DNA from 2 places in the Dyella sp. OK584 genome. Region 1 is predicted to be linked to the other one. Evidence: predicted binding sites of a transcription regulator. Region 1 holds the regulator's gene; the other holds the start of a gene.
What was found. The regulator FliA, encoded in region 1, starts transcription of late flagellar genes. The targets are predictions, from matches to a motif close to TAAAGTTTNNCNNNCNNNGGCCGATAA.
Positions count from the first base shown of each region.

Region 2: the regulator FliA is predicted to act here: its motif matches at 2,031-2,057, upstream of AC3CBN_RS09990 (methyl-accepting chemotaxis protein).

Region 1 covers NZ_CM173542.1:4,418,331-4,434,475, reverse strand. Annotated here, with positions in the region: gene flhB (flagellar biosynthesis protein FlhB) at 1-443, shown strand, start outside; gene flhA (flagellar biosynthesis protein FlhA) at 456-2,546, shown strand; gene flhF (flagellar biosynthesis GTPase FlhF) at 2,667-4,082, shown strand; gene AC3CBN_RS20090 (MinD/ParA family ATP-binding protein) at 4,094-5,017, shown strand; gene AC3CBN_RS20085 (RNA polymerase sigma factor FliA) at 5,019-5,753, shown strand; gene cheY (chemotaxis response regulator CheY) at 5,838-6,245, shown strand; gene AC3CBN_RS20075 (protein phosphatase CheZ) at 6,242-6,880, shown strand; gene AC3CBN_RS20070 (chemotaxis protein CheA) at 6,883-8,832, shown strand; gene AC3CBN_RS20065 (flagellar motor protein) at 8,834-9,574, shown strand; gene motD (flagellar motor protein MotD) at 9,726-10,835, shown strand; gene AC3CBN_RS20055 (chemotaxis protein CheW) at 10,888-11,358, shown strand; gene AC3CBN_RS20050 (nuclear transport factor 2 family protein) at 11,474-12,220, shown strand; gene AC3CBN_RS20045 (hypothetical protein) at 12,489-12,953, shown strand; gene AC3CBN_RS20040 (hypothetical protein) at 13,017-13,556, opposite strand; gene AC3CBN_RS20035 (UBP-type zinc finger domain-containing protein) at 13,734-14,084, shown strand; gene AC3CBN_RS20030 (hypothetical protein) at 14,108-15,286, opposite strand; gene AC3CBN_RS20025 (alpha/beta fold hydrolase) at 15,601-16,145, shown strand, end outside.
Region 2 covers NZ_CM173542.1:2,239,714-2,255,858, reverse strand. Annotated here, with positions in the region: gene AC3CBN_RS10005 (aminotransferase class III-fold pyridoxal phosphate-dependent enzyme) at 1-552, shown strand, start outside; gene AC3CBN_RS10000 (PsiF family protein) at 674-1,021, shown strand; gene upp (uracil phosphoribosyltransferase) at 1,128-1,769, shown strand; gene AC3CBN_RS09990 (methyl-accepting chemotaxis protein) at 2,087-3,733, shown strand; gene AC3CBN_RS09985 (EAL domain-containing protein) at 3,786-5,540, shown strand; gene pip (prolyl aminopeptidase) at 5,591-6,547, opposite strand; gene AC3CBN_RS09975 (YncE family protein) at 6,637-7,671, opposite strand; gene AC3CBN_RS09970 (FAD-binding oxidoreductase) at 7,743-9,125, opposite strand; gene serA (phosphoglycerate dehydrogenase) at 9,248-10,480, shown strand; tRNA gene AC3CBN_RS09960 (tRNA-Pro) at 10,639-10,715, opposite strand; gene AC3CBN_RS09955 (MerR family transcriptional regulator) at 10,779-11,135, opposite strand; gene ihfA (integration host factor subunit alpha) at 11,116-11,415, opposite strand; gene pheT (phenylalanine--tRNA ligase subunit beta) at 11,417-13,816, opposite strand; gene pheS (phenylalanine--tRNA ligase subunit alpha) at 14,108-15,103, opposite strand; gene rplT (50S ribosomal protein L20) at 15,211-15,570, opposite strand; gene rpmI (50S ribosomal protein L35) at 15,587-15,784, opposite strand.

The DNA.
Region 1 (16,145 bases):
AGGAAAGCGATGGCAATCCCGAGCTCAAAGGCCGCATTCGCCAGCTGCAATACCAGATGGCGCGCAAACGCATGATGCAGGAGTTGCCCAGCGCCGACGTGGTAATCACCAACCCCACGCACTTCGCGGTGGCGCTGCGCTATGACGAGGGCCGCATGGGCGCGCCGCGCGTCATCGCCAAGGGCGTGGACGAACTGGCCATGCAGATTCGCCTCGTCGCCGGCAGCCATCGCATCCCGACGGTGGAGGCGCCGCCACTGGCTCGCGCGCTGTATGCCACCACGCGGATCGATCGCGAAATTCCGGCGTCGTTGTACGTCGCCGTGGCGCAGGTGCTCGCCTACGTGTTCCAGCTCAAGCAGGCCGTCGTGCGTGGTGACGAACCGCCGAAGGCACCCAAACCCGATGTCGATCCGGACCTGATGGGTCCCTACAAGTTCTGACGGAAGTTAAGCATGGCCACAGCTACCGCCATCGATACCCTCAAGTCGCTCGGACGCCGCGGCGTCGGCGCGCCGGTGATCATGCTCGCCATGTTGGCGATGTTGATGTTGCCGCTGCCGCCGTTCCTGCTGGACATGCTCTTCAGCTTCAACATCGCATTGTCGCTGGTGATCCTTCTGGCGGTGATCTACGTGATGCGGCCGCTGGAATTTGCTGCGTTTCCCACCGTGGTGCTGATGGCCACGCTGTTGCGTCTGGCGCTCAACATCGCTTCCACGCGCGTGGTGCTGCTGCATGGCCATGACGGCCCCGGCGCGGCGGGCAAGGTGATCGAGGCATTTGGCGAGTTCGTCATCGGCGGCAACTTCGCGGTGGGCCTGGTGGTGTTTGCCATTCTCACCATCATCAACTTCGTGGTGGTGACCAAAGGTGCGACGCGCGTGTCCGAAGTGACCGCCCGCTTCACCCTCGATGCCATGCCTGGCAAGCAGATGGCCATCGACGCCGACCTCAACGCCGGCCTGCTCAACCAGGAACAGGCACGCGACCGTCGCCAGGAAGTGCGCGAGGAAGCGGACTTCTACGGCTCAATGGACGGTGCCTCCAAGTTCGTGCGCGGTGACGCCACGGCGGGCATCCTGATCCTCATCATCAATATCGTCGGCGGCTTTTTCGTCGGCGTGATGCAGCACGGCCTCTCGGCGAGCGACGCTGCCAAGACCTACACCCTGCTCACCATCGGTGACGGCCTGGTGGCCCAGGTGCCTTCGCTGATGTTGTCGATTGCCACCGCAGTGATCGTCACGCGCGTCTCCAAGGCGCAGGACATGGGCAAGCAGCTGATCGGCCAGGTGTTCGGCCAGCCGCGTGCGCTGGCGGTGGCTGGTGTGGTGCTGGGTGTGATGGGCCTGGTGCCTGGCATGCCGAATATGGCCTTTCTGTTGCTGGGCGGCGCGTGCGGTGGCGCTGCGTGGCTGATGATCAAACGCGATCAGGAAGCGAAGGAACGCATTGCCCAGGCGGCTACCGAAATCCCGCCGCCGGCCGCGCCGGTGGAACGCCTGGAGCTGGGCTGGGAAGACGTCGCCAGCGTCGATCCGCTGGGGCTGGAGGTGGGATACCGACTGATTCCGCTGGTGGACACGCACCAGGGCGGCGAACTGATGGGCCGCATCAAGTCGGTGCGCCGCAAACTTTCGCAGGAGCTGGGCTTTCTGGTGCCGCCGGTGCACATCCGCGACAACCTGGACCTTGGCCCCAACACCTATCGCATCACCCTGATGGGCGTGCCGATGGGCGAGGCGGAGATTCACAACGACCGCCTGCTGGCGATCAATCCGGGCCGTGTACAGGAAGGGCTGCACGGCATCGCCACGCGCGATCCGGCATTCGGCCTGGAGGCGATGTGGATCGAGCCGGGCCAGCGCGAACTCGCGCAAAGCCTGGGCTACACGGTGGTCGATCCGGCCACGGTGATCGCCACGCATCTGTCGCACATCCTGCAGGGCCACGCGCACGAATTGCTGGGTCACCAGGACGTACAGCAACTGCTCGACCGCCTCGCACAGACCACGCCGAAGCTGGTGGAAGACCTGGTGCCCAAGCGCTTGTCGCTGGGCGTGGTGGTGAAGGTGATGCAGAACCTGCTGGCCGAGCGCGTGCCGATCCGCAACATGCGGAGCATCGTCGAATCCTTGGCGGAGCATGCGGGGCAGAGTCAGGATCCCGGCACTCTCACCGCCGCCGTGCGCGTCGCGCTGGGTCGGCAGATCGTGCAGGAGATCACCGGGCTGGGCACCGAGATTCCGGTCATCACGCTGGCGCCGGAGCTCGAACAGATTTTGCTCGGCTCCCTCGCAAATGGCGGTGTGGCGGGCGCCGCAGTGGAACCGGGTCTTGCGGACCGCTTGCAGCAAGGCGTCGCGGACGCCGCGCGCAAGCAGGAAATGAGTGGCGAACCCGCGGTGTTGCTGGTCGCGCCGCAGCTGCGTCCGTGGCTCGCGCGCTTCACTCGCCACGTGGCACAGAACCTGCACGTACTGGCTTACAACGAGGTGCCCGACAACCGGAGAGTGCGGTTGGTGCAGGCGCTGGGTCGATAAGAGTCGGGAGTCGGAAATGAAATATCGGGAACTGGAACAGCGAGCGATGCACGGCCCCACAGGCCTGCAGCCTGCCCATTCGCCTTTCGTCATCGCCGGCTCCCGCTTGCGGAGCAAAGCATGAAGATCAAACGTTTCGTCGCCGCCGATATGCGCCAGGCCATGCGCGAAGTGCGCGAGGACCAGGGCCCGGATGCGGTGATCCTTTCCACGCGCCGCATGAGCGATGGCATCGAGATCATCGCCGCCGTTGATTATGACGAGGCGCTGGTGCGCGAAGCCGCACGCCACGGTGCGCCGTTGCAAGTGGAGTCGCGTACGCCGTCCGATCATGCGTCGGCCGAAGCGAAACCGATGACGGCGAGCCGGAACGACGTCATGCCGCCGCCGCTGCCGCCAATCAGCCGTCACGACGATGGCGTAACCGTCACGCTGTCGCGCGCACGGCCGCCCATGGCTCCGCCCGCGTCGGACATGTTGCAAACCGCTACCCCCAGAATCCAGCCTGCGGCTCCGATGCAGCCCGTCGCGCCTGTCGAGGCAGCGCAGCCGACCGTAACGATCGACCCGTCCGCACCGATTCATCCTCTGCTTGAGCGCGCCGTGCAGGACACGGCTCGCGTTCGTGCCGAACTCGGCAGCCTGCGAGAGTTGCTGGAGACGCAGCTTTCCAGCCTGGTGTGGAACGACATGGAACGCCGCCAGCCGCTGCGTGCACGTGTGTTGCGCGAGATGACGCGCCTGGGCATCGAGTCGGATGTGGCACGTCGACTGGTGGCCGAGCTGCCTGCGAACATCACCCCCGAACAGGCGCGCTACCTGCCGCTGGGCGTGCTGAGCCGCAGCCTTTCCATCAGCCGGCGCGACCAGTCCGAACGCCACGGCGTGACGGCGCTGGTCGGACCCACCGGCGTCGGCAAGACCACCACCATTGCCAAGCTCGCCGCGCGTGCGGTGATGCGTCAGGGTGCCTCGCAGGTTGCGCTGGTCAGCACCGATCACTACCGCATTGGCGCTGCCGCGCAGCTGGAACACTACGGTCGCCTGCTGGGCGTGCGCGTGTATCCCGCCTATGACGCGGACAGCTTGCGACAGGTACTGGATCTGCTGCGTGGTTGCCACACGGTGCTGGTGGATACGGCAGGACTCGCCGGTGGCGATCCGCGACTGGCCGAACAGCTGCAAGTGCTGGGCAACGGCGGCGAACTGCGCTCATGCCTGGTGCTGGCCGCCAATGCGCAGGCCCCATCGCTGGATGAAGCGGTGCGCGCATACCTGCCGCTGAAACCGCACGCGTGCATTCTCACCAAACTCGACGAGGCACCCAGCCTCGGCGGTGCGCTGTCGGTGCTCATCCGTCATCGGCTCGCACTCGACTACATCACCGACGGCCAGCGTGTGCCCGAGGACATCGCCACCGCCGACGCGCGTGTGCTGGTGTGCCGCGCCGCCCAGGTGCTCAAGGGCAACGGCGTGGCGTCCGCTGATGACGATGTGATGGCAGAACGTTTCGGACTAGCGGTGGCTGGCGCATGAGTGCTTTTGCGATGAATCAGGCGATTGGCCTGGAAAGCATGCTGCGGGCTCTGGCCGAGCGGCATGGCAAACAAACACCCACACCCGATCAGGCCTTTGGCCTTGCCAGCCCTCCCGCGCGCCGGCGTTGCCGCGCCATCGCGGTGGCTGGCGGCAAGGGCGGTGTGGGCAAGACCACCGTGTCGGTGAACCTCGGCATGTCGCTGGCGATGGCCGGGCACCAGGTGATCCTGCTGGACGCCGACATGGGCCTGGCCAACATCGACGTGCTGCTTGGCCTCACGCCAACGCGCCATATCGGTCATCTGCTGGACGGCCATTGCGGCATCGAAGACCTGCTGCTGACGGGCCCGCATGGTATGAAGATCGTGCCCGCCGGCTCCGGCACACGTCGACTGGCGCAGCTGAGCAACAACGAGCACGCCGCGGTGATCCGCGCGTTCGATGATCTGGTGTCGCCGCCCGACTACCTGCTGGTGGATACGGCTGCGGGCCTGTCGGACAACGTGGCGATGTTCGCCGCGGCCGCCGACGATGTGGTGCTAGTGGTGTGCGACGAACCGGCCTCGCTTACCGACGCCTACGCCATGCTCAAGGTGCTCAGCCGTGACTTTGGTGTGCGCCGCTTCCGCATGGTGGCCAACATGGTGCGCAACGCGGGCGAAGCGCGGCAGCTGCATCAGAAGCTGGCACGCGTGAGCGACCGCTTCCTGGACGTGGCATTGGAATTCATGGGGATGGTGCCGCACGACGAACGGCTCAAGCAGGCCATCAAGCGCCAGAGCGCGGTGGTGGATCTGTGGCCGTCGAGTCGTTCGGGACAGGCATTCAAGCAATTGGCAGGTGCGGTCGATACATGGGGTGAACCCGAGCGACTGGGGCTGGACCGCATTGCCTTCTTCAGCAGGCAGGCCGCAGCGGCGACGGGGTGGTGAGATGAGCGTGGCTTCCGAATATCTGCAACTGCAACGGCAGAGTGCCGACGAACTGGTTCGCCAGCACGCGCCGCTGGTGCGAAGGATCGCCTATCACCTGATGGGCCGCCTGCCGCCAAGCGTGGACGTGAGCGACCTGATCCAGGCCGGCATGATTGGCCTGCTGGAAGCGGCGCGCAATTTCGCCACCGGACGCAATGCGAGCTTCGAAACGTTTGCGGGTATCCGCATTCGTGGCGCGATGCTCGACGAACTGCGGCGTACCGACTGGACGCCACGCTCGGTGCACCGAAAGGTGCGCGAGATGGCCGAAGTGGTGCGCCAGATCGAGATCGAAACCGGCGCCGATGCCGATGACGCCGAGGTCATGCGGCGACTGGGCATGGGTGCCGAGGAATACCACCAGGTGCTGGCCGATGCGGCGAGCGCGCGTTTGCTCAGCCTCTCCGTGCCGGACGAAGGGGATGGTGGCGCGGCGTTCGACGTAGCCGATGCGGACAGCCTTGGGCCGCAGGACAGCGTGGAGCACGCCGGCATGCGCGAGGCGCTGATCGATGCGATCGGCAGCCTGCCAGAACGCGAGCAGTTAGTGATGTCGCTGTATTACGAGGAAGAGATGAACCTCAAAGAGATCGGCGCAGTACTTGGCGTCACCGAATCGCGGGTCTGCCAGATCCACGGTCAGGCCGTCGTCCGGTTGCGCGCGCGCATGACCGACTGGCGCGAACAAGATTGAGCCGTGAACACCATTGAGTAATAACCCCGGGATTCCCTTCAGGCATGGCGCACCGGACCACACGGTGCAAGCGGAGAAAGTGGTTTGGACAAGAATATGAAGATCCTGGTGGTGGACGACTTTTCCACCATGCGGCGCATCGTTCGCAACCTTCTGGTGGAGCTGGGTTTCAGCAACCCGCTCATCCAGGAAGCCGACGACGGCGAAAACGCCCTGACGATGCTGCGCAATAACGCCTTCGATCTGGTCGTGACCGACTGGAACATGCCCAACATGACGGGCATTGACCTTCTGCGCGCGATTCGCGCCGAGCCTTCGTTGAAGGGCATGCCGGTGCTGATGGTCACCGCGGAGAACAACCGCGACCAGATCATCGCCGCCGCGCAGGCCGGCGTGAACGGCTACGTCGTCAAGCCGTTCACCGCCGTCACCCTGCAGGAAAAACTCACCAAGATTTTCGAGCGGATTGCCGCCAGCGGAGCCACCGCATGAACGCACAACCGAATCTGATGGCTGGCGAACTGCCGCGCGAATTGCACGACTTGCTCAACAGTACCGATGGTGCCGCTTTCGAGCAGGCGCTGGATGTACTCGTGCGCCAGCGCGAGCAGCGCGTGTTCCGTGCGCTGGGCCTGCTGGCCCGTGACCTGCACGACGCCGTACGTCGCCTCGGTGGCGATCTGGCACAGGAAGGCGTTCCGGGTAGCGTGGCCCACGCGCGCCAGCACCTGAATGATGTGCTGGAAATGAGTTCGCAGGCTGCGCACCGCTCGCTCGATTTTGCCGAGCGCATGCGTCCGCTGGCCGAAGCAGTGGCTCAAAACGCCAACGCCGTGATCGACGGCACGCCGCCCAGCGACGTCGCGCATATATTGGCGAAGCAGGCGCAGACCTTCGCCAACGATTGCCGCGACGGCCTCGCCGATTTCGTGGTGGCGCAGTCGTGGCAGGACCTGTCCGGCCAGCGCATCAAGAAAGTGGTCGCCTTCATCAGCAGCGTGGAGAACTCCTTGCTGGAGCTGGTGAGCCTCACCGGCGCACTGGCCCATGGCGAAGTGGCCGTGGGGCCGGTCAAGGTCACCAGCCAGGACGAGGCTGATCGTTTGCTGAGCGAATTCGGGTTCTGAGCATGACGCCGGAGCTGGACACGGAGCTGCGCGATGCCTTCCTGGCGGAAGCCGGGGATCTTATGCAGCGCCTGGGCGAGCAGCTGATCGGGCTGGAGACTGCTCCGCGCGACGCCGAACTGTTGAATGCGGTATTTCGCGCGTTCCATACGGTGAAGGGCGGCGCGGGCTTCCTCGCCCTGGAGCCGATGGTGCAGCTGTGCCATCACGCGGAAGATCTGCTCAACGTGGCACGCGGTGGGCGGTTGTTGCTCGACTCCAACCGCATGGATGCGCTGCTGGAAGCGCTGGATCTGCTCAACGACATGCTGTCTGCCCTGGCCGGCGGCACGACGATGGAGATGCCGCCGCCAAGCCTGCTGCAGCGGATTTCGCCCGCCGGCGCCGTCGCGCAGAAGCCCGCGCCAAAACCGATAGCGCCGCCGCCGAGCGACGGCACCATCGACGATTCCGAATTCGAAGCGCTACTGGACAGCCTCTACGGCGGTGGCGGTGCACCGGGTACGCCTGCGCCTGCAACCGCATCGGGCAGCATCAGCGACGACGAATTCGAAGCGCTGCTGGACAACCTGCACGGCAAGGGCGGTATGCCCAGCGCGCAGGAAGCCGTACCGGTTGCAGCATCGGCAGCGGACAGCATTTCGGACGATGAATTCGAGTCGCTGCTCGACAACCTGCATGGCAAGGGCTCTGCGCCCGGAGCACTGTCAGCGGCGCCCGCTCAGGCCGCACCCGTACACAACGCTGCGCCTGCAGCACGTAGTGCGGCGCCGGCACCTGAAAATACCGTGCGCGTGGATACCGCGCGCCTGGATACCCTGGTGCATCGCGCCGGTGAGTTGGTGCTGGTTCGCAATCGCCTGCTGAGCCTCGCGGCGAAGCACGGAGACGAAACGCTCGCGCTCGCCGCGAGTGAACTTGATCGTGTGTCCGATGCGCTGCAAGCCACCGTGCTCGGCATGCGCATGCAGCCGGTTGGCCGCCTGTTCCAGCGCTTCCCGCGCATCGTGCGCGACCTCTCGCGCCAGCTCGGCAAGGAAGTGGAACTGGTGCAGGAAGGGGAAGGCACCGACCTCGATCGCAGCCTGGTCGAGGCACTCGCTGACCCGATGGTTCATCTCATCCGCAACGCGCTCGACCACGGCCTGGAAATGCCGGCGGACCGCGAGCGTGCCGGTAAGTCGCGCAAGGGCAAGGTGACGCTTTCCGCCAGCCAGCGTGGCGAGCGCATTGTCATCACCGTGTCCGACGATGGGCGCGGCATGAACCCCGAAGTCCTGCGCCGCAAGGCGGTGGAGAAGGGCGTGATCGACGAGGCGCAGGCATCGCGCCTGAGCGAGAACGAATGCTACGAACTGATCTTCCGCCCCGGCTTCAGCACGGCCGCCACGGTGTCCGATATCTCCGGTCGCGGTGTTGGCATGGACGTGGTGAAGACACGCGTGGCTGAACTCGGTGGCACGTTGCAGGTGCGCTCGCAGCTCGGTCGTGGCAGCACGCTGGAACTGGCCGTGCCGCTTACACTGGCGATCCAGCGCGTGCTGATGGTGCGCGTGGGTGCGCGTCAGCTGGCGCTTCCGCTGAGCAATATTGACGAAGTGTTCGAGCTGGCACCGGGTCAGCAGCAATGGCTCGACGGCCGCGCGGTGGCATCGCATCGCGGTCGCGCGCTCGCGCTGGCGGACCTCGCCGGCTGGATTGGCATGGACGGTCCTTCGGGACGTCACGTGGTGGTGCTACACATTGGGCATATGCGTCTGGGTTGCCTGGTGCACGACGTGCTGGGTCGCGAAGACGTGATGGTGAAACCGCTCGGCCCCCTGTTCGAAGGCGTACCCGCTGTGGCGGGTGCGACGGTTACCGGCGACGGTCGTCTTGCGCTGGTGATGGATCTGGCTGGCCTGGCCGGCAACGACGGACAACTCCTCCCATCCCTGAGAGTTAGCGCCTGACATGGACCTGGTAAGTCTCATCGGTACGATCCTGGCCTTCGTGGTCGTGATCGTCGGCACCATCCTCAAGGGCTCCAGCGTGGAAGCGCTGTGGAATCCGGCGGCCTTCGTCATCGTGTTTCTGGGCACCATTGCGGCGTTGCTGGTGCAGAACACGGGCAAGGTGCTGAAGAACGCGTTGGCGATGTTTCCAAAGGTGTACAAGCCACCGAAGCATCAGCCAGCCGACCTGATCAGTCGCATCGTCGGCTGGAGCGAAATCTCGCGCCGCCAGGGTCTGCTCGGTCTGGAGCCGCAGATCGAATCGGAAGACGACACCTTCGTGCGCAAGGGCCTGCAGCTGCTGGTGGACGGCAGCGAGCCCGAGGCGATTCGCGGCGTGCTCGAAGTGGAAGTGGACGCACGCGAGCACACTGACCTTGCCGCGGCCAAGGTGTTTGAGAACGCCGGCATCTTTTCGCCCACCATGGGCATCATCGGTGCGGTGATGGGCCTGATGGCGGTGATGCAGAATCTGGCCGACCCCAGCAAACTCGGCCACGGTATCGCCGCGGCCTTCGTGGCCACCATCTACGGCGTGGCATTGGCCAACCTGTGGATGTTGCCGATGGCAGCGCGCCTGAAGGGAATCATCCACAAGCAGACGCAGATGCGCGAGATTGTGATCGAAGGTCTTGTCGCCATCGCTGAAGGCTCCAACCCGCGTCAGATCGAGGCCAAGCTGCAGGGCTACCTGCCGTGAGAATGGAGAGCCTCTCTTCATATCCCAAACATCTCGCGCCGGGTCTGTTTGCCCGCGTGGCGGTGTCATCACTCGGTTGTGTATCGACATACACGCCCTCGTTCTTCCTTGCCATGCGGGCAAACAGCTCCCGGCGCGAGGCGCTCGGGATATGAAGAGGGGCTCTAGAAAACACCACGAAGACCACGTCAATCACGAGGCATGGGCCATTCCCTATGCCGACCTGATGACGTTGTTGTTGGCGTTTTTCGTGGTGATGTACGCGGTCTCCGTGGTGAACGAAGGCAAGTACCGCGTGATGTCCGAATCGATCATCGAGGCGTTCAACGGCTCAAGTCATGTGATCGCCCCGATGCCGCAGACGCGCGTGCAGCCGCACAACGTCGATCCAGCGCTGGCCTCGCCCGCAGGACAGCCGGGCGCGGCCACTACACCGGTCAATGTTCCGATTCCGCAGCGTCCGCAGCCGGTGCGCGTGATGGATGTACGTCAGCGGCTTCAGGAGCACACCGAGCAGCAGAACCTGGAGCTGATCCGCGATCAAGTGCAGCGCGCGCTGCAGCCGCTTATCGACAAGCAAATGGTGATCGTGCGCAAGACCACCACCTGGCTTGAGATCGAGCTGCGCACCGACATTCTCTTTCCTAGCGGCGTGGCGAAGATTTCCCCGCCCGCCGATGACGTGCTTAACCAGATCGCCGCCATCCTGCATCCGTTCTCCAACCCGGTGCGCATCGAGGGCTACACCGATGACCGGCCGATCAACACCTCGTTATATCCCTCCAATTGGGAATTGTCCGCCGCGCGCGCGGCGAGCGTGGCGAGGCTGTTTTCCGAGCACGGCATCGACCCGCAACGCCTTGGCATTGTCGGCTGGAGCGAATATCGCCCCAATGCCGACAACGCCACTGAGGACGGCCGCAACCAGAACCGTCGCGTGCTGGTCGTGGTGCTGAGCGACCAGAACGCACCCAAGCGCTTCTACAACGACGTCGAGCACATGGGGCAGCTGGTGGACAACGGTGACGCCGGTGGAGCGCCCGCGCCTGCCGCTTCTACCATTGCGGCTCAGGCCACTGCCGCATTGCCGAACATGCCCGCGCCGATCAGGCCGTTGCAGGTCGGCCGTGATGTGCCCGTGAACAAAGTCGTGCTTGCCGAGCCGCATGGCGAGAACACAGCGCCACTCACGCCAAATGCCGCCGCCGGCACCATTATCGTGACCGCGCCACACAACAGGGCGCCGGAGCACGGGCCGTGACGAACGCATACGCGATACATGCCGTGCCGGCACATGCCGGGGAGTCGATGTCTTGAGTCCTGTCCAGAACCACACCACCGACGAACGCTGGCTTTCATTCCGCCTTGGCGGGCAGTTGTACGCGGCGCCGCTCGGACATGTCAGCGAAGTCATCCGCGACGGCGAATTGACGCCTGTGCCCGGCGCGGCGAACGACCTGCTCGGCATCCGCCATCTGCGCGGCCGCATCGTACCCGTGCTCGATGGCCGTCGCCGCCTCGGCCTCCCCGAATCTGTCGGGGACGATGAGGCCCAGGTGCGTTTGGTGATGCTTTCGCATGGCCCGCATCTGGTAGGGCTGCGTGTGGATGCCATCGGCGATCTGGTGTCGCCCGGCACATCGGAAATCGCTCCGCCGCTACCGGGCGGTGCAGCGCGTGAGGACGATCCGGTGCACGGCATCTTGCCCTGGCAAGGGAGCTTCATCGCCCTGCTCGACGTGCGTTGCCTGTGCCGTCTTCCGTTGGAGAGCGAGGCGGCCTGACGCTTTCGGGCAACGCTCGAATCGAGGGGCGCCGCAACGCCCCTGCGCTGTGACTTCAGGCACGGGTACGGGCATCGGGAGCGGCGCATGCTCCGGCCAATTCCCGGGAGACGTCATGATGCGCATGCGATCGTTCGGACTCCTGCTGGCCTTCCTTGTATCGATAGGCGAAACCTCGCCAACGCTTGCCGTCGAAGCGCCCGCATCGTTGCGCGATACCTTGCTGCACACCACGCAGGACCTTGTTGACGCCATTCCCACGGGTGACAAGGCAGTGTGGGAAAAGGCGCTTACCGATGACGCAGTGATCATCGACGAGTTCGGCCGCATTGCGCACAAAGCCGATACCGTGGCGTCCATCCATCCTTTTCCGGCGGGCTTTTCCGGAAGTATCGAGCTGCGCGACGCGCATGCGCAGCAATACGGTGACACGGCGATACTGCAGGTGGAGGAGTACGAACGCGAAACCGTGTTCGGGCAAAACTTCGTCGTGCGCTATGAGTCGCTGCTCACCTTCGTCAAGCAAGATGGCGCGTGGAAGCTCGCCGGCTACGAGGACGTGACACTGCCTACGCCGCCGCCCAAGCTCGCCGTGTCCGGCCTGGACCTTCACGACTACGCCGGCACCTATCGATACGGGCCGGGCCGTGCCTGGACGATAATCAGCAAGGGCGGCGAGCTGAGTTATGTGACACGCCCCGGGGGCACCGCGAACGTGCTTGAACCCATCGCGAAGGATGTATTCATGGGCAGCGATGACGAACGCAATCTGCTGGTCTTTCGTCGCGACGATCATGGCAAGGTGAATGCGCTGATCGAGCGGCGCAAGTTCAACGATCTCCGCCTTATCCGGGAGAACTAGTGTCACGCTGGCGAACATAGCCACTCGAAGCGGTTGTGGGCCAGACGAGCTAAAGCCGCGACGGTTGCGGCTGGCGTTGCATGCGACGAATGTTGCGGGTAGCGCGGAATGGATGGATAACCGATTTTGCGCAGATACTCCCTCATCAGCATGATGGATTGCGCAAGAAACTTTCGTGCTTAGACAGGGTTGCATAGCCGGACCTTTGCGGTTGGCCGTGTGGCAGTCCGGTTTCGGGGGAATAGCGTTCCACCAGTGGAGACACGCCATGTCCAGTCAGCTTCTTCCTCAGCGCATCGACAACGCGTATCACGGTCACAAGCTCGCGCTCTGGATCTTTGGCCTGCTCGTGCTCATCAAGGTGGGCATCGGCGTGAACTCGATCTTCAATGGCCACCACGTGGCAAGCTCGGCTGATGGCATTCCCCTTGATGCGTTCACGCCAGCGGGCGCCCAGGCCGTTGTTTCCCTGTTCGCCATATGGGGATTGGGTCAGCTCGTGATGTGCCTGTTGTGCGGCGTGGCGATGGTCCGATATCGCGCCATGGTGCCGCTCTTGTTTGCGCTCTTCTTGCTGGAGCACCTGAGCAGGAAGTTGATCCTGTATTTCCTGCCGATAGCCACAATAGGGTCACCGCCAGGGTTCATCGTCAATCTCTTTCTTCTGGCATTGATCGTCGTTGGGCTCGCGCTGTCGCTGTGGAGCCGGGCCGGTCTTCCGGTAGGGAAATGAAATGAGAGGAGGCAATCACGTTTCGTTGATCGCCTCCTCCCTGTCGGCAGCCGATGGCCGAGGCTATTTGAGTATGAGCTCGCGTAGCATCTGGCTGCCGAGCAATTCGCGCATCGACTCTCTGTCCGCGGACGCCTTGTCACGTTCATCCCTCGGACCCAAGGTCTTTGCCTGGACGGCATCGGCCTCGTCGGTTTTATCCAGTGCTGCCATGTTGGAATACGTGACGGCGAGGATCAGATCGGGATCCTGTGGCGAACGTGCCTGTGTCTGATAGACGGTGTAGCCAGTGATCAGGCCAGCCTTCTTCATGGCTTCCATGTTCGTCTTGTAAGGACCGTCCAGGAATTTCATGTAGTTGTTGAACTGCCCAGGTTTGATCTTTACAAAGCTGACGACACGAACCTGGCCGTCCTTATAAGGTTTGGCATCCTGCGCAAATGCTGATCCAAGGGTCGCGAGCAAGAGCAATGACACGATGAGTATCGAGTTGCGTTTCACGGTTTTCCCCTCGACATGGCTGCGCGCATGTGCGGCGAGCCGGAGGCTACGCGCGGTTCCTGAGAGTGTCAACGAATGAAGACTGGTGGCTTCGAAATGCATGGAAGACGCGCGCTGTGATGTATCAATCCTGTTACATGATGTAGACGTTTGGCCTTCTAAACTGTCTGGAAGTCATGCCTGGCAAAGGCACCAGCAGTGCTTGGGTGGGGCGATATGACGTCGGTTTAAGAGCGGATCTGGCCTGATAATGTCGACACACGGAGAGGGATAACGATCATGACCATCAAGCATGAAGGCGTGGATGCGAGTGTCCCGCCAAGCGGCACGGGTTGCGTCGAGTGTATGAAAGACGGCCACTGGTGGCTTCACCTTCGTCGCTGCGCGCAGTGTGGTCATATCGGCTGCTGTGACGATTCGCCGAACCAGCACGCGACCAAGCATTTCCAGTCGACGGGTCACGGCGTTATAGCCAGCTTCGAACCTGGCGAAGACTGGTTTTACGACTTTCGAACCGAGGAGTTCTTCGACGGCCCTTCATTGGTACCACCGCAATCGCACCCTCTCGAGCAAGGCGTGCCGGGGCCGAAGGAGAAAGTCCCTGCCAATTGGGAGGACCTCCTCAACTAGCCGATGCAGGCCCTGGGGTCAGCTCAGGTCTTTCCACTTCTGGAAGCTTTCGCTAATTGCTCGCAGGTGCTGCTGTAGGTCTTGAGTTCGCTTTTGATGGTGTCGAGATCGATGGTGAAACCGTAGCGCACTGCGCCACCCTTGTCGGCGAGCCAGGCTCCCATGGATCGCGCGGTCACGAATTGCGTCAGCTGGGACAACGGAACGGGGCGACTGATGACCACCGATTCGCTGGTAGCAATGACGCTCTCGCGTTCTCCCTGCAGGGTTTGCTGCTGGTCGATCTCGAAATACGACCGCGACGCGCGTGCCACGATGCGTCGCGCGCGCTCCACGCCAACCATGTAGTACGCAGTGAGCGTCAGCCCCTCGGGCTTGCACAACAGCGTGATGCGGTGCTCGCCGTCGCGAGCGCTCTGGCCGAGCGTCAGATAGGGCGCGCCCGACATCAGATGGTAGGTTGCCGTGGGCGCGAGACGTCCGTTGTTGGCCAGCCCCGTGGCCATCATCTGGTCGCCCGTAAGCCAGGCGACGTCTTCGCGTGGTGTCGTTGGGGCAGGCTTGAGCGCTTCTGCGCGAATGCCCATGTCCTTCACGTAGGAAGCAACGTCGCCCGACGCCAGCGGCGTGTTGGCGACGCCGACCGCTTTCTGCTCGATGCCATCCGATGGCGGCATGCCGAAGCGATCATTGCCGGTTGGCGCCCACCGATAGAGCCCACCCATGTAGGCATAAGTGCATGCACCCGTGCAGAGCGCGGCTTTGGGTCCTTGAGGGGAACGTGATGTGCGCCGTGGTACACCCAAATGCGTCGCCATCAAGCCGGATCGAAACATCCGTCCCAGAGCCATGCCCGCGCGAATGTCCCCGCCCGATGAATTGAGATAGATATCGGATCGGGGCGGAATCTTCCCCGACCTCACCAGCGCGCCGAAACGATCGGCGGCATCCGCATCGATGGTGCCGTAGAGATAGATCTGTGGTGCCTTGGCAACAGCGAGCGTCAGTTTGTCAGCATTGATCTGGATGGATAGCTCGTCGGCTGTTTGTCCGCGTGATGCCTTCGCCCTGGTGCTCGCATCGTTCACTTGGGCATGGGCAGTCACGGCGCCAGCCATGCAAGTTGCCAATAGCAGCAAACTGGACACACAGCGAAAACGTGCCAAACGGAAGAAGCCCGGATCTACATCAATGGCCTGCACGCAACTGATCCTGCGATATGGGTCGGACAGTTTGCCCGCCTGAGGATGTTGTGCAAGTGAAATCCGCCAGGCGAGTGTCCACGGGCCGGACGTCCGCAAATCTGTCCGCGGACGCAGCAACTTTTTACGCCTGCTCGGCAAGCTACTGAAAAGACTCGATTCCGCTGCACGTTTCCCGGTGGCACGCGGCTTGCTCTAGTGGACGCAACGGTCACACGCTCGTTCGCGTGCGCGATCACTGCATCTTCTGATCTCGCCGACGTTACCGGGCTTGATCGGTTGCCACATAACCAGAAAGGAGAAATTCGTTGAGCATGTCCCGTTCGCCCTTTGCTTTCACGCTGGCCCTCGTCATGGGGTTGGTATCGGTCAATGCTTTCTCCTCGACGGCGCCGGCTGCCGCCACAAGTGCGCCGACCGCGCCTGCCAAGGACAAGGCGCTGATGTCGCGCGACCAGGTCACGCGCATCCTGGAAAGCAATCGCAAGATCCTTTTGCCCCAGGGTGTGGACGAAAAGATCAAGTTGCACATCAACGGCATCGATCAATGGGTGTCGATTCGCGGAAAGGATCGTCGTAATCCGATCCTGCTGTTCCTGCACGGTGGCCCGGCCTCGCCGGCGATGCCCGAGGGTTATACGTTCCAGACGCCGTGGGAGGATTACTTCACCGTGGTGCAATGGGACCAGCGCGGCTCTGGCAAGACCTATCGCGCCAACACGGAAGAAGCGATGGCGCCGGGCATGACCGTGAAGGGCATGACCGACGATGCCGCCCAGGTGGTGCAGTATCTGCGTGAGCACTACGGCAAGCAGAAGATTTTCCTGCTGGGCCATTCCTGGGGAACGGTTCTCGGAGT
Region 2 (16,145 bases), 2.2 Mb from region 1:
GGCGTACTATCCGTGACCGACTACCCCGGCTTCGAGAAGCTGGCGTCGCCCGATATGGAAACCTTCTCCAAGGCGCTCAATGCCGGCCAGTACCCGCTCTCTGTGCTCGCCGTAAACGGACGCACCGCAGGCCTGTACCGCAAGGGCATCTACGGCAACACCATGACGGCCAATCCGCGCGCGCTCGACGTGGCACTGGCCACGCTCGGTGAGCTGACGGACGACGTGCGCGACAACATCCGCGAGCGCGGCAAGGAATTCGTCGAGAAGCTCAACGTGCTGAAGAACGAGCTGGGCGGCCTGATTACCAAGGTACAAGGCACCGGTCTGCTGTTTTCGTGCGAGCTGTCGCCGGAGTTCAAGTGTTACGGCGCGGACTCCATCGAGGAGTACATGCGCGAGCGCGGCGTGGGCGTGATTCACGGCGGTACCAACTCGTTGCGCTTCACACCGCACTTCCTGGTCACCAGCGCCGAAGTGGACATGGTGGTGTCGCACGTACGACAGGCGCTGCTGCAAGGCCCCCGCAAGCTCAAGGCCGAGGCAGCCTGAACCTTCCTGCGGCGTTGCTGAACGCAGCGCGCCGCAGGTCAGTATTCCCCTCCCATCCGATATGTCGGCGGGCATAGACTTGCGCCGCCGGCACTCGCCGGTCATCAAGGAGGGTACCCGCATGTCTTCGCGTTTGAGCCTGATGGTTGCCAGCGTCGCGCTGGCCCTCGCCGCCTCCACCGCCTTTGCCGCGCCACAGGCCGCCAGCAGCAGCGCGCCCGCCAAGAACTCGCAACAGCAGCGCATGACCGACTGCAACAAGCAGGCCACGGGCAAGACTGGCGATGATCGCAAGGCGTTCATGAGCAGCTGTCTGAAGGGTGAGACCGCGGCCCCGGCCAAGCAGACCCAGCAGGAAAAGATGAAGGCCTGCAACGCCGACCCGCAAGCCAAGACCCTCAAGGGCGACGCCCGCAAGCAGTTCATGAGCACCTGCCTGAAGGGCGACGCCGCCCCGGCCGCGCACTAAACCCAGTGCCAGCCGCAGGGGTGCCGGCGACCACCGGCACCCTTTTTTTGTGCCTGGCGCACGGCCTGGGCCACAATCGCAGCAGCCACCATCGTCGGGTTCCCGCATGAAGATCGTCGAAGTCCGTCACCCGCTCATCCAGCACAAGCTCGGCCTGATGCGTCGCGCCGGCATCAGCACCAAGGAGTTCCGCGAGCTGGCTTCCGAGGTTGCGTCGCTGCTTACTTATGAAGCGACCAAGGATCTGGAAACCGTTGAGAAGTCCATCGAGGGCTGGGCCGGTCCGCTTACCGTGCATCAGATCAAGGGCAAGAAGATCACCATCGTGCCGATCCTGCGCGCGGGCCTTGGCATGCTTCCCGGCGTGCTCGACATGATTCCCGCGGCGAAAGTCAGCGTGGTGGGACTGCAGCGCGACGAGGAAACGCTCAAGCCGATCACGTACTACGAGAAACTCACCGGTCGCATGGACGAACGCATCGCGCTGATCGTCGACCCGATGCTCGCCACCGCAGGCACGCTGGTCGCCACCGTAGACATGCTGAAGGCTGCCGGCTGCAAACGCATCAAGGGTCTGTTCCTAGTCGCCGCGCCGGAAGGACTCAAGCGCATCCAGGCGACTCATCCCGATGTGGAGATCTACACAGCCGCCATCGACGAGCGACTCAACGAACACGGCTACATCCTGCCCGGCCTGGGCGATGCGGGTGACAAGATCTTCGGCACGAAGCAGTTGCCTGCGAGCTAAGGCCCGTTCGAATGCACCGTCATTCCAGCGAAAGCTGGAATGACGAACGAAGGCTTGTTCGGATCATCTCTGGTCGTTGTCATACAGAAGGCTCCACCGCCGACAGTGGGGCCTTGTGCTTTCTGTGCAATGTGAAATGTGAAATGCGGCGCGAGAGTCATTCGATCGACATATTGTTGTGTCACTTTTGCCGCACTTTATCGCCCTCTCAAAATAACTATAACAAATTGATATTTAAGACATTTTTTTTGGCTTTCTAGCTAAAGTTGTAGCGCGGTGAGCCGACACCCCTAGCAGTTCCCTCACCCAGACGTGCCATGTTGAAACTACCGAAGTGGATTCCCGGACTGACGCTGCGCCGGCGACTGCTGCTGCGCCTGCTGTCTATTCTTGGATTGCTTGCCGTGATGAGCGCCGCCGGCGTTCTGCAATTGCATCGGGCCGACTCGCGCATCCAGGGTCTCGTGCAAGGCTCGCTCAGCCCCGCTGCCGATGTCGGCCGAGTACAGAATGACTACAACAGCAGCCTGCAGGCACTGGTGCATGCTGTGCTTTCGCAGCTGCCTTCCGCCGTCGAGGATGCACACATGCGCATCCATGCCGATCGAGTGGATGCCGAACGCCATTGGAAAGCTCTGCTCAGCAGCGAACTGGCGCAAGAGGAAACGCAGACCCTGAAGCTCACCGGCGTGCATCGCGCCGAAGCCGACCGCGCTATCGACGAGACACTGTCCTTGCTCGACGCCGGCCAGTTCGACCTGGGCGCACTCAAGTTCAGTACCGAAGTGCAGCCCGCTTTCGAACCTCTGCAAAGCGACTTTGCCAACCTGTTTCAAGCGGCATTGGCCAAGGGCAACCAGCAGGTGCAAACGCAGCGCCAGGCCGATCGCCAGGGCATGATGGTGCTGGGCGTGCTGCTGGTCGTGGCTCTGCTCATCACCATACTGCTCGACGGCGCGCTGATGCGCTCGTTGATGCAACGCCTGAACCTGGCAACGCAGGTAGCGCAACGCATCGCCGCCGGTTTGCTGGGCGAGCGTATCGATGCGGGTACAGACGACGAACTCGGCAAGCTGTTGCGCGCCCTCGCCACGATGGACCAACAGCTCACGCGCGTGTTGGTCCAGGTGCGCGCCAGCGCATTGTCGGTGGACGACCGCGCACGCCATCTTTCGCACGACAATCAGGCGTTGAGCCAGCGCACACAGATGCAGGCGGCTGGACTCGAGCAGACCACGGCGTCGATGGAGCACGTAGCCTCGACCGCCGTGGAAGGTGCCGGCCATGCCGACGGCGCAGCCGGTGCGGCGCGCGAAGCACTGACGCATGTCGAGCAAGGCCACCATGTGGCGAGCGAGGCGCTCGATTCCATGCACGCCATTCAGCAAGCCAGCCGCGGCATCGCGGAGATCGTGGATCTGGTCGACAGTATCGCTTTCCAGACCAACCTGCTTTCGCTCAACGCCGCCATTGAAGCGGCGCAGGCGGGAGAACGCGGCCGCGGTTTCGCGGTGGTGGCTGGCGAAGTCCGCCAGTTGGCGCACCGTTGCGTGGAAGCAGGCAAGGATATCCGCCGTCTCGTCAACAGCAGTACCGAAGCCGTGGACGCTGCCCGCGAACGCGTGGCGCGCTCGGGCGCTGCGCTCGATGGCGTCATGCAGAGCATGACGCGCGTATCGGCGCTGGTCTCGCAGATCTCCGATGCGGGGCAAGCTCAGGTCAGCGGCATTACCCAAATCAACCGGACCATGATGGAAATGGATCGGATCACTCACGCCAATGCCGGCCTGGTGGAAGACATCAACGTCACGGGCCGCGCACTGACTCTCGACGCCGAGGCGCTGATGCGCCAGGTCGCCTTCTTCCGTCTTCCTTCACAGCAGGAAGACCTTCCAAGACCGATGCAGGAAGCACGGCCTCCCTCCGCACTGACGCGCCCAACTCGGGCCGCCAGAGCGGCCTGAACCCACGCCAGGCATGTCAGCCATCCTCGCCTACCCTCACACTCGCAAAGCCATGCTCGAGAGCGCACTCGTCGCAGGAAGCCTGACACCGGTCTTCCAGCCCGTGGTGCGCGTCGACACGTTCGAGATCGTGGCGCACGAGGGATTGAGCCGCTGTACTTTCGTGTCTGGCAATTTGCCTATCCTCGACCTGCTGGACCTTGCACGCATGGAAGGTCGGCTCGCGGAAGTCGAGTTGCATGCCGCGCGCACCATCTGCCACAAGTTCGCCGGGTACGCGGAAACCGGTCGACTGCTGGTGAACCTGAGCGCCCACGCCATCCTGCAGGATGCGTTGCGACCAGACGACGTGCTGTACGCGCTGACGGCCAGCGGACTGGACCCCGCGCGCGTCACCATCGAAGTCACCGAACGCGACATGGCGGAGGACCCTGCGCGCCTTGCGCATGCGCTGGGTTATCTGCGTGCTCACGGCGTGCGCGTGGCGCTCGACGATTTCGGCAATGGCCACTCGAACTTCCAGATGTGGAACGAGATCCACCCGGACGTGGTGAAGATCGATCGCTACCTCATCAACGGCCTGTCGCGCAGCGCGGGACGGTTGGCCATTGTGCGGTCGCTATGTCAGGTCGCTGAAACCCTGGGTACGGATCTCGTTGGCGAGGGTGTGGAAGATCTTGCCGACCTGCGCGTTCTGCGTGACCTCGGTATCCCTTTCGCACAAGGCTTCCTGATCGGCCGTCCCGCCGCCGAGCCCGCGACGGAAGTCAGCCCGGAGGCAAAACAGCTACTGCACACGCCATCGATTTGCGTGCTGCCGCGTCCTCGTGGGCCCATCACGCAGCGCCCGACCCAGGTCAGCCATCTGCTGATCGAAGCGCCGGCCGTGCATCCAAGACAGACCAACGAGGAAGTGATGGCGTTGTTCGTCGATCATCCGGAGCTCCACGCCGTCGCCGTGGTCAACGATGGCCACCCCATCGGGTTGATCAACCGGCGTCTGGTGAACGAGCGCATGGCACAGCCGTTCGCCCGGGAGCTGCTCGCGCGTAAGTCGTGCACGGCGCTGATGAACAGCGCGCCGCTGGTATGCGACGAACACCGCAGCCTGGAAAGCCTCGCGGATGTTCTGCGCGGCGAGGACCAGCGCTATCTCGCCGATGGATTCATTGTCACCAGCCAGGGCATCTACCGTGGACTAGGCACCGGCGAGGCGCTGGTACGCCGCGTGAGCGAACTGCGCATCGATGCTGCACGTCACGCCAATCCGCTGACCTTTTTGCCCGGCAACATTCCCACCACTGAACATCTGGATCGATTGCTTCAGGGCGGTGAACGCTTCGCCGTGGTGCACGCCGATCTCACCGACTTCAAGCCATTCAACGACCACTATGGCTACTCGCGCGGCGACGAGATGATCCGCCTGCTCTCAAGCTTGTTGAGTGAGTATGTGGACCCGGCGCTCGACTTCATCGGCCATATCGGCGGCGACGATTTCGTGGTGCTGTTCCAGAGCGCGGACTGGAAGGCACGCTGCCAGCGTGTCATCGATGCCTTCAACACGCGCTCGCCCCATTTGTTCGATGCCGCCGACATCGCCCGCGGTGGCCTTCGCGGCAAAGACCGACGTGGCGAGCTCCAGTTCTTTCCCTTCACTACGGTGGTGATGGGTGTCGTTGAACTGTCGCCGCCGTTGCCGCAACGCGCTCAGCCGATCACCACGCTCGCGGCGCGTGCGAAACGTCATGCGAAACGTGGAGGCATCGGAATGCACGTGTTTTCGCGCGCGACGTCGCCTACGGCCTGATCGTTCCAGATCACCAGCGACGATCGGTCACGCGTCGAGCGCCCGCAGCTTCAGCCGCCGAATCGATCCGTCGCCTGCACCAGCTCGGAAATATTGCCCGGTTCGAACGCCGAGTGGCCGGCGTCCTGCACGATGCGAAGGTCCGCTTCCGGCCACGCGCGGTGCAAGTCCCATGCACTGCGCATCGGACACACCACGTCGTAGCGACCCTGCACGATCACGGCGGGAATCTTGCGGATGCGCTGGATGTTCCGCAGTAATTGATCATCGTGCTCAAAGAAGCCGCCGTGCACGAAGTAGTGGCATTCGATACGCGCGAAGGCCAGCGCGAACTCGTCTTCCCCGCTGGACTCGATATGCGCCGTGTCCTGCCACAGGTAGCTGGTCGCCCCCTCCCACACTGACCAGGCGCGGGCGGCATTCACGCGCACCTGTGGATCGGTGCTGATGAGCCGGCGGTAATACGCGCTCATCAGGTCGCCTCGCTCGGCCTCCGGAATCGCATGCAGGTAGGGCTCCCATGCGTCCGGATACAGCGCGTCGCAACCCTTCTGGTAGAACCACTCCAGCTCCCAGCGACGCAGCATGAAGATGCCGCGCAGCACGAGCTCGCTCACCTGCTCGGGATGCGTCTGCGCATAGGCCAGCGCCAGCGTCGAACCCCACGACCCACCGAACACCTGCCAGCGATCGATGCCAAGGTGCGTGCGAACACGCTCGATGTCGTTGACCAGATGCCAGGTGGTGTTGTCCTTCAGCTCCGCATGCGGCGTGGACTTGCCGCAACCACGCTGGTCGAACAGCACAATGCGATACACCGCCGGATCGAAGAAGCGGCGACACTTGGGATTGGTGCCGCCGCCTGGACCGCCATGCAGGAACACCACCGGCTTGCCGTTGGGGTTGCCGCTCTGCTCGTAGTACAGCGTGTGCAGGTCCGACACCTTGAGCATGCCGCTGTCATACGGCTCGATCTCGGGATACAGCGTGCGAAGTGCCTGCGACATGCTCTTGCTCCTTCAGGATGCTCTGACTTAGCAAACGGGGGGACGGCCAATTAGGCTAGCACGCCGCCCTCTCGTCAGAAGCCAAGACCTCAAGGGCTGCCCACCGTGAGCACCGTGAAACTGTCGGGAACCATGGCCGGCCGGCCGCCACCAGGCGCAGGGGACGAGGCGAATTTGGCCGCGGAAAGATACAGGCGGTGCAGTTTGGGATCGAGTGTGAGCGTGCGTGCGCTCGGCTGCGTGAGGATGGTTGCTGCGACGCTGTAGTGATCCGCATCATCTTGATGCACGGCAGTGATGGTTCCGCTCTCGCCGTTGGAACTGAATACGGTGGCGATGCTTTCGTCGAACACTACGGCGTCCGGGCCATCTCCGATGGGCACGCTGGTGACCAGCTTTCCGCTATCCGCATCGATGACGGCCATCTGCTGGTTATCGCACACCGAGAACAACCGATGCCTTTTTGCATCGATCGCCAATCCGCTGGGCGACTTGCACGAACCCAGCGACCAGGTGGCAACCACCGTGTTGGTCTTGCTGTCGATCTTCACCAGTTCGCCGCGATTTTCCAGATTCACATAGACATGCCCCGCCGCGTCCGTTACCGCGAACTCGGGCTTGTCCGTCAGGGGTACCGAGGTAATAACGGCATTACGCTCGGTGTCGATCACGCTGAACGAGTGCCCCTTTCCGTTGAAGGTGAGCACGTGTTTCGACGCAGGATCGTAGAGGATCGCATCGGGCTTCTCGCCGGTGCCGGTCACTGTGGCGACCACGGCCAGCGAGACGAGATCGAACACGGTCACCGACGCGCTCTGCCCATTGCTGGTGTAACCACGTCCGTGAGTGGGGTCGAACGCGATGCCGTGCACACCCTGAGTACCAGGGATGGTGCCGATCTGCTTGTCGTGGTCCACGTCGATCACCAGGACGCGGTCGCCCCGGCTGACAAACAGATGCCGGCGCTGCGCATCAAAGTTCAGATAGTCCCAACCACCCGCGCCACCCAACGCCAAACGCGACAGCACACGATAATCGGTGGGCTGCGGCGCGGCTGCCGAGGCGTGGGAGGCACATAGCACGAGCAGCGTCGTGGCCAGAGCACTGCGAAGATGTCGTTGCATGTCGGGAGCCATGAATGGTGAGGTCCTCTGAGCATGCAACTTTGGCCTTAGAGCCGCCTTAGTGCTGCCCCTCAGATAAACAACTTGCCCGGATTAAGCAGGCCCTTGGGGTCAAACACCTGGCGCACCCCCCGCATGAGGGCGATCTCCGCCTCGCTGCGTGTGCTGCCCAGGTAGGCCCGCTTGACCAGCCCGATGCCGTGCTCGGCGGAGATGCTGCCGCCATGGCGCTGCAAGGTATCGGCGAGCAGCTTGGTAACGTGCTCGCATTGGGCGATGAAGTCGGCGTCGGACATATCGGCCGGACGAAGCACGTTGATGTGCAGGTTCCCATCGCCAATATGACCGAACCACACCACGTCGAAGTGCGGGTACTCGCGCCCTAGTAGATCCTGGATCTCGTGCAGGAAAGCGGGCAGCGCGCTGATGCGAAGTGAAATGTCGTTCTTGTACGGCCGATGCGGCACGAGGCTTTCGGTAATACCCTCGCGCAGCCGCCACAAGGCCGCCGACTGCGCTTCGCTCTGCGCCATCACGCCATCACTGATCCAGCCACGCTCCATGCCCAGCTCGAACACCGCCAGCGCGGTGTCCTGCGCGGCTTCGCCTGCGTCGAACTCGGTGACAACGTAATACGGGTGTTCGCCGTCGATGGCGCGCTGTGCACCGTGCGACAGTACGTACTTGAGCGCCACGTCGGTAAGGAACTCGAATGCCTGCAGGGAGAGACGCGCGCGGAACAGCGCAAACACTTCCATCAGCGCATCCATGCTTGGCAGAGCCAGCAGCATCACTTGCGATGGTGGCGGCGGGTCGGTGAGCCGCAACGTCGCCTCCACTACCACGCCCAGCGTGCCTTCCGAGCCGATCATGAGTTGGCGCAGGTCATAACCGCTGGAGTTCTTGATCAACCCGCGATTGAGCTGCAACAGCTCACCGTTGCCGGCGATCACCGTGAGCCCTGCGATCCACTCCCGCGTATTGCCGTAGCGGATCACGCGAATGCCGCCAGCATTGGTAGCGATATTCCCGCCGATGGAGCAAGAGCCACGGGCGGCAAAATCCACCGGATAGATAAGGCCATGCTCGCGCGCCGCCTCATGCACCGCGTGCAGCGTCATGCCGGCCTGTACGCTAAGCGTACGATCCACCGCGTCGAAACCGAGCACACGGTTCATGCGCTCCAGGCTGAGCACCAGCTCGCCATGGGCGGCCACGGCGCCGCCGGACAAGCCGGTGCGCCCGCCTGAAGGCACCACGGCCACGTCATGCTCGTTCGCCCAGCGCACGATGGCCTGCACTTCGGCCACGTCGGACGGCAAGGCGATGGCCAGCGGCGCGGGTGTCCAGCGCCGCGTCCAGTCGCGGCCGTAGTGTTCCAGATCGGCCGGGTCGGTCAGCAGTCGAAGATCGGGCAGCCGATGGGTCAGCTCGGCCAGGCGGGCGTCAGTCATGAAAGGTTCCCCAAGTGCCCACCCAGCCTGCCAGCGACGGGCCGCAACGTCCAGTGTTGCGATGCCGCAAAACTGTCACAAGGTCTGGCATAGTGAAGGTGTTCTCCATCGCGCAACGGCCCATGAAGACCTCGTTCCCGAAACAAGACATCAAGGTGCTCCTGCTGGAAGGCGTCAGCCGCAGCGCCGTCGAAAGCTTCCACCGCGCCGGCTACAGCCAGATCGAGTTCCATGAGAAAGCCTTGCCCGAGGCCGAGCTCAAGGCTCGCATTGCCGAGGCGCATATCGTGGGCATCCGCTCGCGCACGCATCTCACCGACGACGTGCTTCAGCAGGCTAAACGGCTAATTGCCGTGGGCTGCTTCTGTATCGGGACCAACCAGGTGGACCTGGGTTCCGCCCGCCGCCTCGGCGTTCCTGTCTTCAACGCACCCTACTCCAACACGCGCAGCGTGGCCGAGCTGGTGATCGCCGAGGCGATCATGCTGTTGCGCGGCATCCCGCAGAAGAACGCGCTGTGCCATCGGGGCGGCTGGACCAAGTCTGCTGCGGGCAGCTTCGAGGCGCGCGACAAGGTGCTGGGCATCGTGGGCTACGGCCACATCGGTACCCAGATCGGCGTGCTGGCCGAGAGCCTCGGCATGCGCGTGATCTTCCACGATATCGAATCCAAGCTGTCGCTGGGCAACGCTCGCGCAGCAGATAGCCTGGAAGACCTGCTGGAGCGTGCTGATGTCGTCACGCTGCATGTGCCCGAGACACCAGCCACGAGGTTGATGATCGGCGCACCTCAGCTGGCACGCATGCGCAAGGGCTCGCTGCTGATCAACGCCTCGCGCGGCACCGTCGTCGACATTGATGCATTGGCTGATTCGCTGCGGTCGGAACATTTGTTCGGCGCTGCCGTGGACGTGTTCCCGGTGGAGCCCAAGGGCAACGACGATGCGTTCGTCTCGCCGCTGGTGGGCATGGACAACGTGATCCTCACCCCGCACATCGGCGGCAGCACGCTGGAAGCGCAGGACAACATCGGCATCGAAGTGGCGAGCAAGCTGGTGCGCTACAGCGACAACGGCTCCACCCTGTCGGCGGTCAATTTCCCCGAAGTCTCGCTACCCGAGCACCCGCGCAGCCGCCGCCTGCTGCACATCCATCGGAACGTGCCTGGCATGCTCTCGCGCATCAACGAACTGTTCTCGGCCGGCAACATCAACATCGACGCGCAGTTCCTGCAGACCGACAGCGAAGTGGGCTACGTGGTGATTGATGTGGCCGCCGACGAGAAGCAGTCCGCCGCGCTGAAGGATGAGCTCGCTGCTATTCCGGGCACGCTGCGCAGTCGCGTGTTGTACTGAGATCCAGCTTCCCCGTCATTCCTGCGGAAGCGGCAATGACGGGTTTTCCCTCGATCACTGGCAAAGCCTGAAGTCGCTGGGTTCTTGCTTTCGCAGGAATGACGAGCGGAAAACAAAAACGGCGCCCTGGGGCGCCGTTCTTCTAACTATTACCGAATTGGTCGGGACGGCGGGATTCGAACCCACGACCCTCTGCCCCCCAGGCAGATGCGCTACCAGGCTGCGCTACGCCCCGACGATACGGCAAGTCGACGAGTCTACCAGCTTAGCTGGTAGTACCGAAAGTCGTTGTTGAAGCTCAGCGACGCAGCAGCGTCAGCACTTCTTCCAGTTCCATGCGCACCTGGCGCACGATCTGGTGCGAAATGCTCGACTCCATGCGTGCCTGCGGGCCTTCCAGCCGGGCGCGAGCGCCGGTGATGGTGAAGCCTTCGTCGTACAGCAGGCCACGAATCTGCCGGATCATCAGCACGTCGTGACGCTGGTAGTAACGGCGGTTGCCGCGACGCTTGACCGGATTGAGGGCGGGAAATTCCTGTTCCCAATACCGCAGCACATGCGGCTTGACGCCACACAGTTCGCTGACCTCACCAATGGTGAAGTAGCGCTTCGCCGGAATGGCGGGGAGCTCGGTGTTATTCCCTTGATCCAGCATAGCCCTCGACCCGCACCTTGAGTTTCTGACCCGGACGGAACGTCACCACACGACGGGCGGAAATGGGAATCTCCTCGCCTGTCTTGGGATTGCGTCCCGGCCGCTGGTTTTTCTGACGCAGATCGAAGTTGCCGAAACCGGACAGCTTCACCTGCTCACCCTTTTCCAGCGCTTCACGGACCACCTCAAAGTAGGCGTCCACGAATTCTTTTGCCTCACGCTTGTTGAGGCCTACCTCGAGAAAAAGGCGCTCGGCCATCTCCGCTTTGGTCAGCGCCATCTCATCCTCGCAACTTTGCCTTGCATGCCATCTCCAACGCCACGACTGCTTCACGGATGTTACGGTCGGCGTCGTCGTCGGTAAGGGTGCGTGAAGCGTCCTGTAAAATCAAGCCCATAGCGAGACTCTTTCGGCCCGCTTCGACCCCCTTACCGCTGTAACGATCGAACAGGCGCAGCTCCTTGAGCTGCCCGCCTAGGGTCGTCCGCACCACCTGCTCAATCTGTGACCAGCTGACCGCTTCCGGCACATCCACTGCTATGTCGCGCCGCACCGACGGGAACCGGGGCACCGGTTCCGCCTTGGGCAGGCGACGAGCCAGCACCGGCTCCAGCTCCACTTCCAGCACATGGACATCGGCACCGAGGTCGAGCGCTTTAGCCAACTGCGGGTGCAGGGCACCCAGGTAGCCGACGGTCTCACCGTCGCGGGTCACCCTGGCACCCCGGCCCGGATGGAGCCAGGCGGGCAGGCTATCGGCGTGCATTGCCCAGCGATCTGGCTCGCCGCCCCACGCGATCAGCGCGTCCAAATCGCCCTTGAGGTCGTGGAAGTCGAGTGTGCGAGCCACCTCGCCCCACTGTTCGGCAGGGGCTGTGCCGCAAGCGACAATGGCGAGGCTTGGCGTCTCGGTGGGTGCATCCTTGCTCGCAGCGGCCTGCGGACCAATACGGAAGGTGCGACCCAGCTCGAACAGGCGCACGCGCTCCTGCTGGCGTGCACGATTGTGCGTCAGCGCCACCATCAGACCTGGCAGCAGCGACGGGCGCATCACGGCCAGATCGGCCGACAGCGGATTGGCCAATGCCACGAGCTGCTCGGTCATGCTCCAGCGCTGCAGCAGATCATTGCCGACGAAGGCTAGATTGACCGCCTCGTAGTACCCACGGGCAGCCAGTTGCTCGCGCACCGCCAGCTCGTTGAGACGGCCTTCCGGCTCCACCGCCAGGGTCAATGCGCCAGCCGGCGTGTGTGTCGGGATATTGTCGTAGCCATGGATGCGCGCGACCTCCTCGATGAGGTCCTCCTCGCGCTCGATATCAAAGCGGCTGCTTGGTGCAGTGACCTGCCAGCCCTCCGCCTGCGACAACACCTGCATGCCAAGCGCGGTGAAGATGCGTGCGACTTCCGCATCAGCCACGTCGATGCCGAGTACGCGCTTGAGGCGCGCGCGACGCAGCACCACCGTTGCCGGCTTCGGCAGGTCGGCAAGATTCTCCGCCACCAGCACGGGGCCAGCCTTGCCACCAGCGATGGAAAGCAGCAACTCGGTGGCGCGCTCCAGGGCGCGCTGTGGCAACGCAGGATCAACGCCGCGCTCGAAGCGATGCGATGCATCGGTATGCATGCCCAGCTTGCGCGCTCGTCCCATGATCGCGGCTGGGGCAAAATGCGCGGCCTCCAGGAATACGTTGTGTGTGTCGTCGGTAACGCGCGAATCGAAGCCGCCCATCACGCCCGCAACAGCGAGACCGCTCTGCTCGTCAGCAATCAGCAGGAAACCCTTATCGAGCTTCGCTTCAGAGCCATCGAGCAGCTTGAGTGCTTCGCCCGCTCGCGCGTGACGCACCACGATGTCGCCATGCAGCTTGTCGTTGTCGAATGCATGCAGCGGCTGACCAAGCTCAAGCATCACGTAGTTGGTGATATCGACCACCGCGCTGATCGGACGCAGACCCGCGCGACGCAAACGCTCGGCGAGCCATAGCGGCGTAGGCGCTTTCGCGTCGATACCTTCGACGATGCGACCGAGATAACGCGGTGCGTCGGCGCCGGCTTCAAGACGAATGCCGCGACGCGCCTCGCTCGTGACCGGAGCGGCCATTTGCTCGCCCAACTTCACGTGGCTACCGAACAGCGCCGCCACGTCGTGAGCCAAGCCGAACAAGCCCAGGCAGTCCGGACGATTCGGCGTGAGCTTCAGTTCGAAGCTTGCATCCGGCAGGCCGAGGTACGCGGCGAGCGGCTGGCCCACAGGCGCATCGGCCGGCAGCTCAAGCAGGCCGGACGCGTCGTTGTCGATGCCCAGCTCCTTGGCCGAACAAAGCATGCCGAACGACTCCACGCCGCGCAGCTTGGCCGCCTTGATGGAAATGCCGCCAGGCAGCGTGGCGCCCACGGTGGCCAGCGGCACCTTGATGCCTACGCGCGCATTCGGCGCGCCGCAGACGATCTGCAGCGGCTCACCCTGCCCCACGCTCACCTTGCACACCTGCAGGCGATCGGCTTCCGGGTGCTTCTCGGCGCCAATGATTTCAGCGATGACCACACCGTCCAGGCCTTCGCCCAGCGGGGTGAGCTCTTCCACTTCCAGGCCCGCCATGGTCAGCGCGTGGGCCAGCGCCGCGCGGTCAGCCTGGATCTCGACCAGTTCGCGCAGCCAGTTCTCGGAGAATTTCATGCGTGTCGATTCCTGACGCGACTAAGAGCCTGTTTATGGTCTCCATGTAGCCCGCGCCGGAAGCTGTTTGCGCGCAGGCCAAGGAAGAACGAGGGCGTGTACGTCCGTACACAACCGAGTGATGACGCCGGCCTGGGGGCAAACAGATCTGGCCCGAAGGGTTGGGTTGGTGTGCCCTCCAGGGAATGGCACGCGGCTCGACCTGACAGCCAGTCGGGCACTTCGCTACGCGCCATTCCCTGGCGGGCACACCGGCTCAACGCGGACTGCATGGAGACCATAAACAGGCTCTCAGGCGAACTGCTTAAGGAAGCGCAGGTCGTTCTCGAAGAACGCGCGCAGATCGGAAACGCCGTAACGCAGCATCGCGAAGCGCTCCACGCCCAGGCCGAACGCGAAGCCGGTGTAGCGCTCCGGATCAATGCCACAGTTCTTCAGCACATTCGGATGCACCATGCCGCAGCCCAGCACTTCGAGCCAACGCGTGCTGCCATCTTCGGCATCCCAACGGATGTCCACTTCGGCCGAGGGCTCGGTGAAGGGGAAGTAGCTGGGGCGGAAACGCATTTCGAAATCGCGCTCGAAGAACGCGCGAATGAATTCGGCGAGCGTACCCTTCAGGTCGGCGAAGCTGGAGGTTTCATCCACCAGCAGGCCTTCGATCTGATGGAACATGGGCGAATGGGTCTGGTCCGAATCGCTGCGGTAAACCTTGCCTGGCGCAATGATGCGGATCGGCGGCTGTCGACCTTGCATCGAGCGCACCTGCACCGGCGAGGTATGCGTGCGCAACAGCCGGCCGTCACCAAAGTAGAAGGTGTCGTGCATGGCGCGCGCCGGATGATGCGGCGGGAAATTCAGCGCCTCGAAGTTGTGCCAGTCGTCCTCGATCTCCGGACCGTCGGCGCGCTGGTAACCCAGACGCGAGAAGATCGCGGTGATGCGCTCCAGCGCACGAGTAATCGGGTGAATGCCACCGCGCTCACCGTTGCGACCAGGCAGCGTGATGTCGAGCTTCTCGAAGGCGAGGCGGCGATCAAGCTCGGCCTGCTCCAGCACTTGCTTGCGGGCGGCCAGGGCGTCGGCAAGGCGATCCTTGACGCGGTTGACCTCGGCGCCACGCGCTTTGCGCTCGTCGGGGGACAACGCACCCAGCGCCTTGAGCGCGGCAGTGACGATGCCACTCTTGCCAAGCAGGCTCACGCGCAGCGCGTCGAGCGCTTCGAGCGTATCGGCCTTGTCGATATCGGCCAGCGCCTGCACGGCGCGGCTATCCAGATCGTCCATCGATGCGATTCCGGTTTGGAAGTCCACAGAAACAAAAACGGGGAGGAGGCTAATGGCCTCCTCCCCGCTTGATCACATCATATCGTCAGTGCGCGTGCGCTAGACGATCAAGCGGCCAGACTGGCCTTCGCCTTTTCTGCGATCACGCCAAACGCCTTGATGTCGTGCACGGCGATGTCTGCCAGCACCTTACGGTCGACCGTGATGCCGGCCTTGGCCATGCCGTTGATCAGGCGGCTGTAGGACAGACCGAACTGACGGGCAGCAGCATTGATACGCACGATCCACAGGGCGCGGAACTGACGCTTACGCTGCTTGCGGCCGATATAGGCGTACTGACCAGCCTTGATGACGGCCTGGTTAGCAACGCGGAAGACCTTGCGACGGGCATTGTAGTAACCCTTCGCACGGCCAATGATCTTTTTGTGACGACGACGGGCGGTAACGCCACGCTTTACACGAGCCATGGTTTATCTCCTCGCCTTACAAGTACGGCAACATGCGTGCAACACTCTTGGTGTCGCATGCCTTGACGTGATTGGTCGCACGCAGACCGCGCTTACGCTTGGTCGACTTCTTGGTCAGGATGTGCGACTTGAAGGCGTGACCGGCCTTGAACTTGCCCGAAGCGGTCTTGCGAAAACGCTTCGCGGCCGCCCGGTTGGTCTTGATCTTGGGCATCGGAATGCTCCTTGAGAGGGGATTGGGACCCCGGTTTCTGACTGATCTGGCGGTGGCCTGTGAGCCACTCTTTCCGTCCTGCCACGATCGGTTCACGACCCGTCCATATGGGTCGAACCGACGATTATACGGAGTGCGGGGGGGTAACGCCAGTCTTTGCCGCCCCAGTCCTTTTGCGGCCCGCGAGCGGAACACAGGAACCCAAGCATCCTCGCCGTCATTCCGGCGGAAGCCGGAATCCAGTGACTTTGAGCCGCCACAGGCACCGAAGGAAAAGCCAAAGGCCCTGGATTCCGGCTTCCGCCGGAATGACGGATCAGGAGAGGCTCTCGCGAGCACCAGCCCCTCACCTCGGTCCTCT